2 regions of the Burkholderia sp. GW821-FHT14F03 genome follow, and region 1 is predicted to be linked to the other one. Evidence: riboswitches for the same ligand, from Rfam matches in the RefSeq annotation. Region 1 holds a riboswitch; the other holds the start of a gene.

Region 1 (6,104 bases):
GTGTCGAGCGTTTGCATGCCGAGCGCCGCGAAGCGCCGCTGCATCGTGGCGTGGCCCGGCAGCAGGCCGAGCATCGGCGTGGTCGCGCCGTCCACACCGGTCAGCGTGTCGCACAGATAGAGCAGGCCGCCGCATTCCGCCACCACCGGCCGCCCGGCCGCGACGTGCGCGCGGATCGAGGCCGTGCTGCGCGCGTTGCCGGCGAGCCGAGCCGCATGCAGTTCCGGATAGCCGCCCGGCAGGTACAGCGCGTCGCATGCGTCGGGCAGCGTCTCGTCGGCAAGCGGCGAGAAGAAAGCGAGCCGCGCGCCCAGCGCTTCGAGCAGGTCGAGATTGGCCGGGTAGACGAACGAAAACGCGGCGTCGCGGGCGATCGCGATGCACCGGCCCGCGAGCATCGGGTCGAGCGCCGGCGCATCGTCGGGCGCATCGAAGTCGATCGCGGGCGGCAGCGCCGCGAGCGCGGTCCCGGCCAGCGCGTCGGCCGCGCGGTCGAGGCGCGCGTCGAGATCGGCGATGTCGTCGGGCTGGTGCAGCCCGAGATGGCGCGCGGGCAGCGCGAGCGCCGCATCGGCCGCGAGGTGGCCGAGCCAGCGCAGGTCGGCGGGCAGGGCGTCGCGCAGCAACTGCGCATGACGCGCCGAACCCACGTGGTTCGCCAGCACGCCGTGAAACGCGAGGCCCGGCTGGAAGCGCGCGAGCCCGAGCGCGACCGCGCCGAAGGTCTGCGCCATCGATTTGCCGGAGATCACGGCGGCCACCGGCACGTCGCAGGCGCGCGCCAGGTCCGCGCTGCTCGGCGTGCCGTCGTAGAGCCCCATCACGCCTTCGATCAGGATCAGGTCCGCGTCGCGCGCGGCCCGCGCGAGCAGCGCGCGGCACGCGTGCGCGCCGACCATGCCGAGGTCGAGCGTGTAGACGGGCGCGCCGCTTGCGCGCGCGAGCAGCATCGGATCGAGGAAGTCCGGGCCGGCCTTGAATACCCGGACCCGGCGGCCGAGCCGCCGATGCAGGCGCGCGAGCCCCGCCGTGACCGAGGTCTTGCCCTGGCCGGACGCGGGGGCGCTGACGAGCAGCGCGGGACAGGCGGCCATCGCGTCAGAATTCCACGCCGCGCTGCGCCTTCACGTGCTGTTCGCGATACGGGTGCTTGACGAGCCGCATCTCGGTCACGAGGTCGGCGGCCTCGATCAGCGCATCGGGCGCGTGGCGGCCGGTGACGACGACGTGCAGCTCGCTCGCGCGGCCCGCGAGCGTCGCGAGCACCTCGTCGAGCGGCAGATACTCGTACTTGAGCACGGTGTTCAGCTCGTCGAGGATCACCATCTGGTATGCGCCGCTGGCGATCATCCGGCACGCCTCGTCCCAGCCCTTGCGCGCGGTCGCGACATCGGCGTCGCGGTCCTGGGTGTTCCAGGTATAGCCGTCGCCCATCGTCACGAAATCGCATTGCGCGTGCGCGCCGAGGAAGTCGCGCTCCGAGGTGTGCAGCGCGCCCTTGATGAACTGCACGACGCCGAGGCGCATGTCGTGGCCGAGCACGCGCACGGCCATGCCGAACGCGGCCGTGCTCTTGCCCTTGCCGTTGCCGGTGTGGACGATCAGCAGGCCCTTCTCGACGGTCGCGGCGGCCTGTTTTTTCTCGTGGCCGGCGCGGCGGCGTTCGGTCATGCGCTGATGCGATTCGGGATCGGTTTTCATCGGAACGGTCCTGTGAGGAAGGAGGAAAAGTCAGAACGGGCCGGCGAGCGCGACCGTCACGCCGGCGTGACGCAGCTTGCGCACGCGCAGCGCCGCGCCGTGCGCGGCGAGCCGCGCGCACGGTTCGCACACGCCGTCGACGCCGAGCCGCGCGCGCGCGGCGGCCGACGGCGCACTGAAATCGTGCGCGGACGCGGCGGCCAGCCGCGCGGCGAGCGCGGCGCGCGGGAAGCCGGCGAGCGGCCAGCCGCGGCGCGCGCAGCAGGCGAGCAGGCCGGGTTCGCGCGCCTTGTCCTCGACGGTGGCGACGACCGCGATCTGCGCGGCCGTCGCGCCGGGCGCGCAGGCGAGCGCGGCGTGGATCGCCGCGTCGATCGCGTCGGCCGTCACGCCGGCGCGGCAGCCGATGCCGACCGCGAGCCGCGTCGTCATGCGCGGCGCGGCCCGGACGAGAAAGCGGGGCGGCGCGAAAGCAGGTGAGTCATCAGTCGATCGAAGCGAAACGCCGGCGCGCGGCCGGCGGAATTCAGCGCCCGGGACCGTTCCCTCGCGGGCCGGGCGTTCGGCGAGCGGCGCTCGCCCCGTGCGCTGGCCGGTATCCGGGCTGGCCGCCGGGGCGCCGCCGCCTTCCCGCCCGAGGTCGGACAGTGGCATGGAGCGGCGCCTGCGCACGCCGACACGGGCGCGCGCGGGCGGTTGACCGTTGCGGGGACAGCACAGGCCGGGCGGCGCGAGCCGCCTCCTGTTTCCCGTTTAACTGCGCGCGAAGGACATCGCACGCGGGCACCAGACGCGCGCATACGATAGCATAGGCGCGCGTCCGATCCGGCCCCTGGAGCGCGGCGCGACGCAGCCAATGACGATGACAATGACGAACAGGGAGATTCGATGAGCTTCACCCGACAGATCGGTTGTGCCTGCGGCGCGGTGCGCCTGCGCTTCGAGGGCGAACCGGCCGCGGCCGCACTGTGCCATTGCGAGACCTGTCGCCTGTTCTACGGCGTGGTGGTCTGGGCCGCGACCGCGTGGGACGCCGCGTGCATGGCGGTCGATGCGGACGGCGACGCGCTCGGCCGCCACGCGCATCCGACCAAGCGCATGGCGCGCCATTTCTGCCGCCGCTGCGGCGATGTGCTCTACGGCACCAACCGGCTCGGGATGCGAGTGGTGCCGAACGCGTTGTTCATGCGCGCGCACGACGGCGCGCTGCCCGCCGCGCTGCGGCCCACCATGCATCTGTTCTATCGCGTACGCGTGCTCGACCTCGACGACGCGCTGCCCAAGTACCTCGACGGCTGGGACGGCCCGTTATGGGACGGCCCGTCATGCGATGCCCCATCCCGGGGCGGCCCGCCGCACACGCCGGATGCGCCCGCCGCGCCTTGACGCGCCGGGCCCCCCCACCTACACTCGCAGGCGTTTTGGTGCTCGCGCGCGGGATCTTCGCGCGCAGTTAAACGGGAAACAGGGCGCGTCGCCGCATCGCGGCCGCCGCCAACCTGTGCTGCCCCCGCAACGGTAAGCGAACGCATCGCGCGAGCGATGCACCGCCCGCTTCGACGCGCGCCGCCCGGCGCGCGGATCCGCCACTGGACGCGTGCGCCCGGGAAGGCGAAGCGGCGTGTTCGCCAGCCCGGATACCGGCCGAGACATCGGGTTCAGCGCCGCGGGGAGGCGGCGCATTGTCCACGGCCGCGTCATGCCGAGCGCCGTCAGGCGGCCTCGATCGTTCCCGCCGCCATCGCCCGCGCGATGCCCGGCGTGACACGACGGCGGCGTGCCGGCGCGCTCCAGGGTCGACCGTTCGCACAGGGAAGCACCATGCTCAAGGCTTTTTTCCGTCTCTTCAACGACAGCCCGGCCGAGTTGCGCGCCAAGATCGTCGGCATCTATGCGCTGCTGATCGCGTTCAACATCGGCGCGTGGCTGTGGGCGTTCGCCGCGTTCCACGGCCAGCCGGTGCTGCTCGGCACCGCCTTGCTCGCCTATACGTTCGGGCTGCGCCACGCGGTCGACGCCGATCACATCGCGGCGATCGACAACGTCACGCGCAAGCTGATGCAGGAGCGCAAGAGCCCGCTCGGCGCGGGGCTGTTCTTCTCGCTCGGCCACTCGACCGTGGTGATCCTGCTGTCGGTCGCGGTGGCGCTGACCGCCGCGTCGCTCGCGACGCGCTTCGACGGCATGAAGGAATGGGGCGGCGTGATCGGCACGAGCGTGTCGGCGTTCTTCCTGCTGCTGCTCGCGTTCGCGAACCTGCTGATCCTGGTGTCGGTGCATCGCACGTTCCGCGCGGTGCGGCGCGGCGAGCCGCTCGTCGAGGCCGACCTCGACCTGCTGCTGAACCGGCGCGGCGTGCTCGCGCGGCTGTTCCGGCCGGTGTTCCGCGTGGTGTCGCGCAGCTGGCACCTGTATCCGGTCGGCTTCCTGTTCGGGCTCGGCTTCGACACCGCGACCGAGATCGCGCTGTTCGGCATCTCCGCGACCCAGGCGCAGGGCGGCATGTCGTTCTGGTCGGTGATGGCGCTGCCCGTGCTGTTCACGGCCGGCATGACGCTCGTCGACACCACCGACGGCATCCTGATGATGGGCGCGTATCGCTGGGCGTTCGTGCGGCCGATCCGCAAGCTCTACTACAACATGACGATCACCTTCGTCTCGGTGCTGGTGGCCGTGCTGATCGGCGGCATCGAGGCGCTCGCGCTGATCGCCGACAAGCTCGCGCTCAAGGGCGGCTTCTGGGATTTCATCGGCATGCTGTCGGATCACTTCGGCATCCTCGGCTACGGCGTGATCGCGCTGTTCCTGCTGAGCTGGCTCGTGTCCGCGCTGATCTACCGCTTCAAGGGCTACGACCGGATCGACGTGACGCTCGCCTCCTGAGGCCGCGCGATCCATCCCGCTTCCTTCTCATTCGACTACCTTCGACGGACTCCATCATGCAGATGCGCAAAATTCCCGTGACCATCGTCACCGGCTTCCTCGGCAGCGGCAAGACCACGCTGCTGCGTCACATCCTGTCGAACGCGGGCGGCCGGCGCATCGCCGTGATCGTCAACGAGTTCGGCGAGCTGGGCATCGACGGCGAGATCCTCAAGGGCTGCGGAATCGGCTGCGAGGACGCGGCGGGCGAAACGGCCGGCACGCTGTACGAGCTGGCGAACGGCTGCCTGTGCTGCACGGTGCAGGAAGAGTTCTACCCGGTGATGGAGGCGCTCGTCGAGCGCCGCGACGAGATCGACCACGTGCTGATCGAAACCTCGGGCCTCGCGCTGCCGAAGCCGCTCGTGCAGGCCTTCAACTGGCCGTCGATCAAGAACAGCTTCACGGTCGATGCGGTGCTGACCGTGGTCGACGGTCCGGCCGCGGCGAGCGGCCAGTTCGCGGAGAATCCTGGCGCGGTCGACGCGCAGCGCCGCGCCGATCCGAACCTCGACCACGAATCGCCGCTGCACGAGCTGTTCGCCGACCAGCTGTCGGCGGCCGACCTCGTGATCCTGAACAAGACCGACTTGCTCGATCCCGCGCACCTGGGCGCGGTCGAGGCGCTGATCCGCGACGAGATCCCGCCGCAGGTCAAGATCGTGCACGCGCAGCGCGGCGAGCTGGATCTTGCGACGCTGCTCGGCATCGAGGCCGCGTCGGAGGAAACCATCCACCTGCGCCACGATCACCACGGCTCGGCCGACGACGCCGATCATCATCACGACGCGTTCGACTCGGTGACGGTCGAGGCGCGCGTCGGCTCGCGCGAGGCCGCGCTCAACGCGCTGCGCCAACTGGTCGAGCACCACGCGATCTACCGCGCGAAGGGCTTCGCGGCCTTGCCCGGCGCGCCGATGCGGCTCGTGATCCAGGGCGTGGGCCGGCGCTTCGACAGCTACTTCGACCGCCGCTGGGCGGACGGCGAGGCGGACCTGAGCCGCTTCGTGCTGATCGGCGAGGATCTCGACCAGGCCGAGCTGCAGCGGGCGCTGGACGCGGCGCTCGCGGCCGAGCCGCAACAGGCGTAACGCACCGATGCATCTGCTGCGCACCACGCCGGGCGGCTTCGTCGACGACACCGAGGGCGTGATCCGGATCGACCAGCGTCCGGCCGACATCGTGATCCTCAGCTCGGCCGACACGACGCTGTCGCTGCTCGCGGCCGCGGTGCCGCGGCTGGGCGAGGGCTTTCCGAGCGTGCGGCTCGCGAACGTGACGTTCCTGCGCCAGCCCGCGTCGGTCGATTTCTACCTCGACGACGTGCTGCGCCACGCGCGCGTCGTCGTGATCGACCACCTCGGCGGCGAGAGCTACTGGCCGTACGGGATCGAGCAGGCGGTCGCGCTCGCCGCGCGCGCGCGGCAGTCGCTCGCGATGTTCTCGGGCGACCTGCAGGAAGACCCGAACCTGATCGCGAA
Region 2 (6,104 bases), on a different contig from region 1:
CGGGTGGCGCGCGAGCGCGCCCGACAGCACCGCGCGCTTGTGCGCGAGCCCCGCGTCGTCGAGGCCGGTGCCGCGCCCGACGCACGCGTCGAGCGGCAGGTCGAGCAGGCGGCTCATCACGCACGCGGCCGCCGACGTGTTCGCGATGCCCATCTCGCCGAAGCCGATCACGTTGGTGCCGAGCGCCGCGTGGTGGCGCACCCGCGCCGCGCCCGCCGCGAGCGCCGCCTCGCACTCGGCGCGCGACATCGCCGGTTCGTGCGCGAAGTTGCGCGTGCCGGCGGCGATCGGCAGGTCGAGCAACGACGCGTGCGCGGGCAGCGGCGTCGCGACGCCCGCGTTGACGATCTCGAGCGCGCAGCCTGCGACGCCCGAGAACGCATTGATCGCCGCGCCGCCCGCCAGGAAGTTCGCGACCATCTGCGCGGTCACGGCCTGCGGATACGGGCTCACGCCCTCCGCCGCGATGCCGTGATCGGCCGCGAACACGATCATCACCGGCCGCTCGACGCGCGGTGCATCGCACTGCTGGATCCGCGCCAGTTGCAGCGCGAGCGCTTCGAGCCGGCCGAGGCTGCCGGGCGGCTTCGTCTTGTGATCGATCAGGTGCTGCAGCGGTGCACGCGCCGCTGCGTCGAGCGGATCGATCCGGGGCACGGAAAAAGTCGAGGTCATGGGTTCGCCTGAGTCGAAATCGGAAACGGAAACGGAAACGGGATCGAAAACAACGCCGGGGGCGCCGGGCGGCACCCGGACGCGAATACGTACGGGCGGCCCGACATCATCGCGCCGTCTGCGCCGGCCACACCGGCACCAGCGCTTCGCGGCCGTCGCGCTCGATCAACACGAGCGGATAGCCGAACGCCCGGCTCGCGCGCTCGGCGCTCAGCACCTCGCGCGCGGGGCCGGCCTGCGCGCCGCCGCGCCCGTCGAGCAGCAGCGCGTGGGTCGCGAAACGGCGCGCGAGGTTCAGGTCGTGGCACGAGAAGATCACGGTGCGCGCGCCGCCGCGCAGCCAGTCGGCCAGCGCGGCGAGACAATCGATCTGGTGATGGAGGTCGAGATGCGCGAGCGGTTCGTCGAGCAACAGCAGCGGCGCGTCCTGGCACAGCGCGCCGGCCAGCGCGACGCGCTGGCGCTCGCCGCCCGACAGCGACAGCACGTCGCGCGCGGCGAACGCCGCGAGCCCGAGCGCGTCGAGCGCGGCCTGCGCGGCCGCGCGATCCTCGGGACGCTCCCAGCCCCAGCCGGACAGATGCGGAAAGCGGTTGAGCAGCACGGTGTCGAACACGCTCGCGCTGAACGCGTCGTGCACGCTCTGCGCCATCAGCGCGCGCCGCCGCGCGAGCGGCGCGGGCGACCATGCGGCGAGCGGCACGCCGTCGAGTTCGACCTGCCCGCGCGCGGGCGGCGCGAGTCCGGCGAGCGTCGAGATCAGCGTTGTCTTGCCCGCGCCGTTCGGGCCGGCAATGCACCACAGCTCGCCCGGGCCGAAGCCTTGCGTGAAATCGTCGAGCAGCAGGCGGCCACCCGCTTGCAGTGCGAGCCGCCGCGCATCGCAGCGCGCCGCGACGGCATCCGGAAGCAGGCGCGGCGCGCTCATCGCGCCCGCCTCAGCAGCATCCACAGGAACACCGGCACGCCGATCAACGCCGTCATCACGCCGACCGGCAATTGCGCGGGCGCGATCGCCGTGCGCGCGAGCAGGTCGGCCGCCATCACGCCGCCACCGCCCGCGAGCGCGGCGGCGGGCAGCAGCATGCGCTGGTCGTTGCCGAATGCGAGCCGCAGCGCGTGCGGCACCACGAGACCGACGAAGCCGATCGTGCCGGCCGTGGTGACCGCGGCCGCGGCGGCCAGCGAGGCGATCAGGTAGATGCGCAGCCGCAGCCGCGCGACCGGCACGCCGAGCGCCGCCGCCACGGCGTCGCCGCGCAGCAGCGCGTTGAGCTGCGGCGCGACCGGCAGCGCGGCGAGCAAGGCCGCCGCGAGCGCCGCGAGCGCGAACCAGGGCGCGGCCGCGCCGCTCAGGTCGCCCGACAGCCAGAACAGGATGCCGCGCAGCCGGTTGTCCGGCGCGATCGACAGCAGCAGCGTGATCAGCGCGCCCCACCCCGCCGCGATCACCACGCCCGTGAGCAGCAGACGCGGCGATGCGTCGCGAACGTCGCCGCGCCACAGCGCGCGACGCGCGAGACCGAGCAGCACGGCGATCGACGCGAGCGCGCCGAGGAACGACGCGGCGTCGACCATCCACCACGCGCCGCCCGCGATCATCGCGACGAGCGCGAAGCCCGCCGCGCCGCCCGATACGCCGAGCACGTAAGGCTCGGCGAGCGGATTGCGCAGCAGCACCTGCAACAGCGCGCCCGCGAGCGCGAGCAGCGCGCCGCAGCTGAAGCCCGCGAGCGCCCGCGGCAGGCGCAGCGTGCGCACGACCTCGACCGCGAGCGGCGTCGCGTCACCGCCCCCATGCGGCGCGAGCGCGGCCAGCGCCTGTCCGGGCGAGACGGGCAGGCTGCCGCACGTCAGCGACGCGACGAACAAGGCGGCCGCGACGCCCGCGGCCCCGGCCCAGATCAGGGCCGCGCGGCGCGCGTTCATCCGCGCGCCCCGCCGCGTGCGTCACGGCTGCTGCCAGCCGATCGTGACGTAGGCGCCGCGGCGCGGCGTGTTGTACGCATAGGCAAGTTCGTAATCCTTGTCGAGCAGGTTGTCGATGCGCGCGCTCACGTACCACGCCTTCGTGATGTTGTAGCGCGCGGACAGGTTGACGACCCCGTAGCCGCCGAGCGGATTGCCGGTGTCGTTGCGCGCGCCGCTGACGAGCCATTCGCCGCCGACGCGCCAGCCGCCGAACGCGCGGTTCAGCGCGAACGACGCGAAGCGGCGCGCGCGCCGGTTCAGGTCCTGGCCGGCCGTCTCGTCGACCGGGTTCTGCACGGTCGCCGCGACCCGCACCTCGGTCTTGCCGACATGGCCCTGCCACGAGCCCTCGACACCCTGCACCTTGGCCCGGCCGATGTTCACGGCCTGATAGTAATAGCTGTTCGCGACCGGCTGGTAGTCGATCAGGTCCGTGTAGCGCGTCTGGAACACCGTCACGCGCGCCACGCCGAGCGCGTCCGACGCGTACTGCACGGCGGCCTCGACCGAGTGGCTGCGCTCGGGGCGGATCGCCGGATTGCCTGCGTTCGGGTAGTACAGATCGTTGAAGCTCGGTGCGCGGAATGCATCGGAATAGCTGGCCGTGACCTTCCAGTGCTCGGTCACGTCGAGCCCATAGCCGAGATAGTAGCTGTTGGCGCCGCCGAAATCGGAGTACTGGTCGCGCCGCACGTTGGCCTGGAACTGGCTGTTCCCGAAGCGGCCCGTGTAGCCGAGCCAGCCCGAATTCACATGACGCTGCGGCGCGACGAACACGTCGGAGTCGAACGCCTGGTCGAGCCGCTCATAGCCCGCCTGGATGCGCTGATCCTTCAGCGGCGCGAAGTCGTTTTGCCAGGTGTACTGGCGGTTGTCGGTGTTGAAGTGATCGGTATAGGCGCCGTTCAGCCAGGACTGGCTTCGATCGTTGCCGCTCGCGACGCGCAGATGCGTGGTCCACCAGTCGGTCAGCTTGCCGTCCGCGAACGCGGCGATCTGCTGCACCTTGGTATACAGGCTGTTGAGATCGGTCGGCTGCCCGTAGGCATTGTCGAAGCTGGTGTCGCCGTTGCTCTGGAAGTAGCTGACACCCGCGCTCCAGCGCGCGTTGAAGCGATGCTTGAGCGACGCGGCCACGCTTTCGTCGAGATAGCCGTTCGCATTCGGATTCGCCTGCGGCTGCCGGACCGGATCGATGGCCGAGAAACCGTCGGTCTTGTCGCGCGACAGCGACACGCTGAAGGTCGTGTCGCCCGCCGCGTCGAGCCGGCCCGACACGCCCGCGGTCTGGCTCTGCGTGTGATAGCTGCCATAGCCGACCGAGAAGTTGAAGCGCGGCGGATGATCGCCGCCGTCCTTCGTGAACACCTGCACGACGCCGCCGATCGCGCCCGAGCCGTACAGCGACGACACGTTGCCGTTGACGATCTCGACCCGCTCGATCTGGTCGAGCGGCAGCTGCGCGATCTGCGCCTGGCCGAGGCTCGCCGAATCGACCCGCACGCCGTCGATCAACACCAGCGACTGGGTCGACTGCGCGCCGCGCAGGAACAGGCTCGCGGTCGCGCCGGGCCCGCCGTTGCGCACGATCTGCGCGCCGGGCGCGAGCGCGAGCAGGCCGGGCAGATCGGTCGCATTGCTGTTCTCGATGTCCGCGCGGGTAAACAGAGTGGTTTGCGGCAGCGCGTCCGCGAGCGCTTGCGGGGCACGCTGCGCGGTCACGACGATCGGCTCGAGCTGGGTCGGCGCGGCGGCGGACGAAGGCGGCGGGGAAGAAGCAGGCGGCGTGCTCTGCGCGACGGCGGCGCACGGCAGCCCGGAACACGCGACGAGCGCGGCGCGGGCGATCTGGGTTCGCATCGATGAATCCTGTTGAACGGTGCGGCCCCCGCCTCCCCGCAGGTTCCGCCTCACGAGGACGGCGCGCATCGCGCGTCCGCCCTCCCGCCCTGGCCGGTATCCGGGCTGACGGCGTCACCGCCCCGCCTTCCCGCGCGCATCGCGCAGTGGCCGCGCGGCAAACGCCGCGCTTGTGGGGACAGCTGGCATCGCACGCGATGCGCCGCTTACCGTTGCGGGGGCAGCGCAGGTTGGCCGGTCCTGGCGGACCGTGCGCCCTGCTTCCCGTTTAACCGCGTGCGCGTGCACGCGAGCACCAAAGCGGCGCCAGTGTAGGAGCGCGGGTGCCGGCCGTCAAGAAAGCCTCCCGCGCGCCGCGCGCGCCCCCCAGCTCGCGGGATTTGACCCAGATTTGTCGCAAAATTCGCATCAACACGCATGAACGTTACGTCTCGATACGATCCGGATCTCGGGTTGGACGATAATCCGCGCTAAAATGCTGGGTCTTTAGAGGACGCAGCAGATGCTCAACGAACTCGAAACTCTATCTCAAAATATTGGCCGTTTGATCGCGCTGAACAAGCGTCATCACACGGAGCGGCTCGCGCTCGAAGAGCAGCTCGCGCAATTGCGCACGGAAGCGGAAGCGACCCGCACGGAACTCTCGCAACTGCGCGAGGAACGCGACGCCCTTGCGGCGGAGCGCGACGCGCTGTCGGCGAAGATCGACGATGCCCAGGTGAAGCTCAATGCGATTCTCGAGAAGCTGCCGCGCGCGAAGAACGCGCCGGACGCGGAAAACCAGCTCGACCTGCTCGACCCGCGCGATGATGCGCGCGAGGGCGGCCCGGCCAGCCACGGAGAACATGCATGAGCACCAAGCAGATCGAAGTATCGATCCTCGGTCAGGCGTATCGGCTCGCCTGCTCCGCCGACACCGAAGCCGCGTTGCTCGAGGCGGTCGCGCGCGTCGATGCGGAGATGTCGAAGATCCGCTCGAACAGCTCCGTGCGCGGCACGGATCGCATCGCCGTGATGGCCGCGCTGTCGCTCGCGTCGGAGCTTTTGAGGCTGCAACAGAGCGTGCGGCACGGAGAAGCATTTCCCGCGGAGGAAATCCGGCGTACAATGCATCAAATGAATGAACAGCTTGGTGCAGTGCTCGCACAGCACGAAGCGCAGTAAGCGGGTCGCACGGGTTCTCGTGGTGCTTGATGTCCAGCGTGATGAGCATCGCGCAAGCCACTGAATCCAAACACGATCCGCACGATTAGTCAGCTTCCCTGCCTGGTTCGCCAAGGTCATATATTCCTTGAACCAATGCCATGTGCACGGTTGCGGAAATTTGTAGCACGGGCGCGCGCGTCACTCTGTCTGATGTACCCGATGTGCTGCTAACTGCGACCAATTCTGAACCCCAGGTTCAGGATGCCGGCCTAGCGGCCAAGGCGGGGGCCTTTTCAACGGCATCGGGCGATTCCCGATGCCGTTTCCTTTTGCGGCAGCCTTTTTCCTGCGTCGATCACGATCCATGCACCACTGGCTGATGAAGTCCGAACCGGACGAAGCGAGCATCGACGATCTCGCGAACGCGCCGCAGCGCACGCTGCCGTGGACCG

What was found. Region 1 has a riboswitch for cobalamin ahead of AC1RQF_RS10470 (cobalamin biosynthesis protein). Riboswitches for the same ligand answer to the same signal wherever they lie in the genome.
Region 2: another riboswitch for cobalamin. It lies ahead of AC1RQF_RS25440 (TonB-dependent receptor domain-containing protein); the one in region 1 lies ahead of AC1RQF_RS10470 (cobalamin biosynthesis protein).

Annotation. Positions count from the first base shown of each region.
Region 1 is NZ_JBXAPG010000012.1:96,870-102,973, reverse strand. Features, by position in the region: gene AC1RQF_RS10480 (cobyrinic acid a,c-diamide synthase CobB) at 1-1,094, opposite strand, end outside; gene cobO (cob(I)yrinic acid a,c-diamide adenosyltransferase) at 1,099-1,701, opposite strand; gene AC1RQF_RS10470 (cobalamin biosynthesis protein) at 1,732-2,133, opposite strand; cobalamin riboswitch at 2,275-2,508, opposite strand; gene AC1RQF_RS10465 (GFA family protein) at 2,590-3,087, shown strand; cobalamin riboswitch at 3,107-3,364, shown strand; gene AC1RQF_RS10460 (HoxN/HupN/NixA family nickel/cobalt transporter) at 3,523-4,584, shown strand; gene cobW (cobalamin biosynthesis protein CobW) at 4,641-5,714, shown strand; gene cobN (cobaltochelatase subunit CobN) at 5,722-6,104, shown strand, end outside.
Region 2 is NZ_JBXAPG010000043.1:26,079-32,182, forward strand. Features, by position in the region: gene cobT (nicotinate-nucleotide--dimethylbenzimidazole phosphoribosyltransferase) at 1-675, opposite strand, end outside; gene AC1RQF_RS25430 (ABC transporter ATP-binding protein) at 782-1,603, opposite strand; gene AC1RQF_RS25435 (FecCD family ABC transporter permease) at 1,600-2,604, opposite strand; gene AC1RQF_RS25440 (TonB-dependent receptor domain-containing protein) at 2,626-4,506, opposite strand; cobalamin riboswitch at 4,581-4,821, opposite strand; gene AC1RQF_RS25445 (ATPase) at 5,009-5,359, shown strand; gene AC1RQF_RS25450 (cell division protein ZapA) at 5,356-5,670, shown strand; RNA gene ssrS (6S RNA) at 5,763-5,944, shown strand; gene AC1RQF_RS25460 (EVE domain-containing protein) at 6,017-6,104, shown strand, end outside.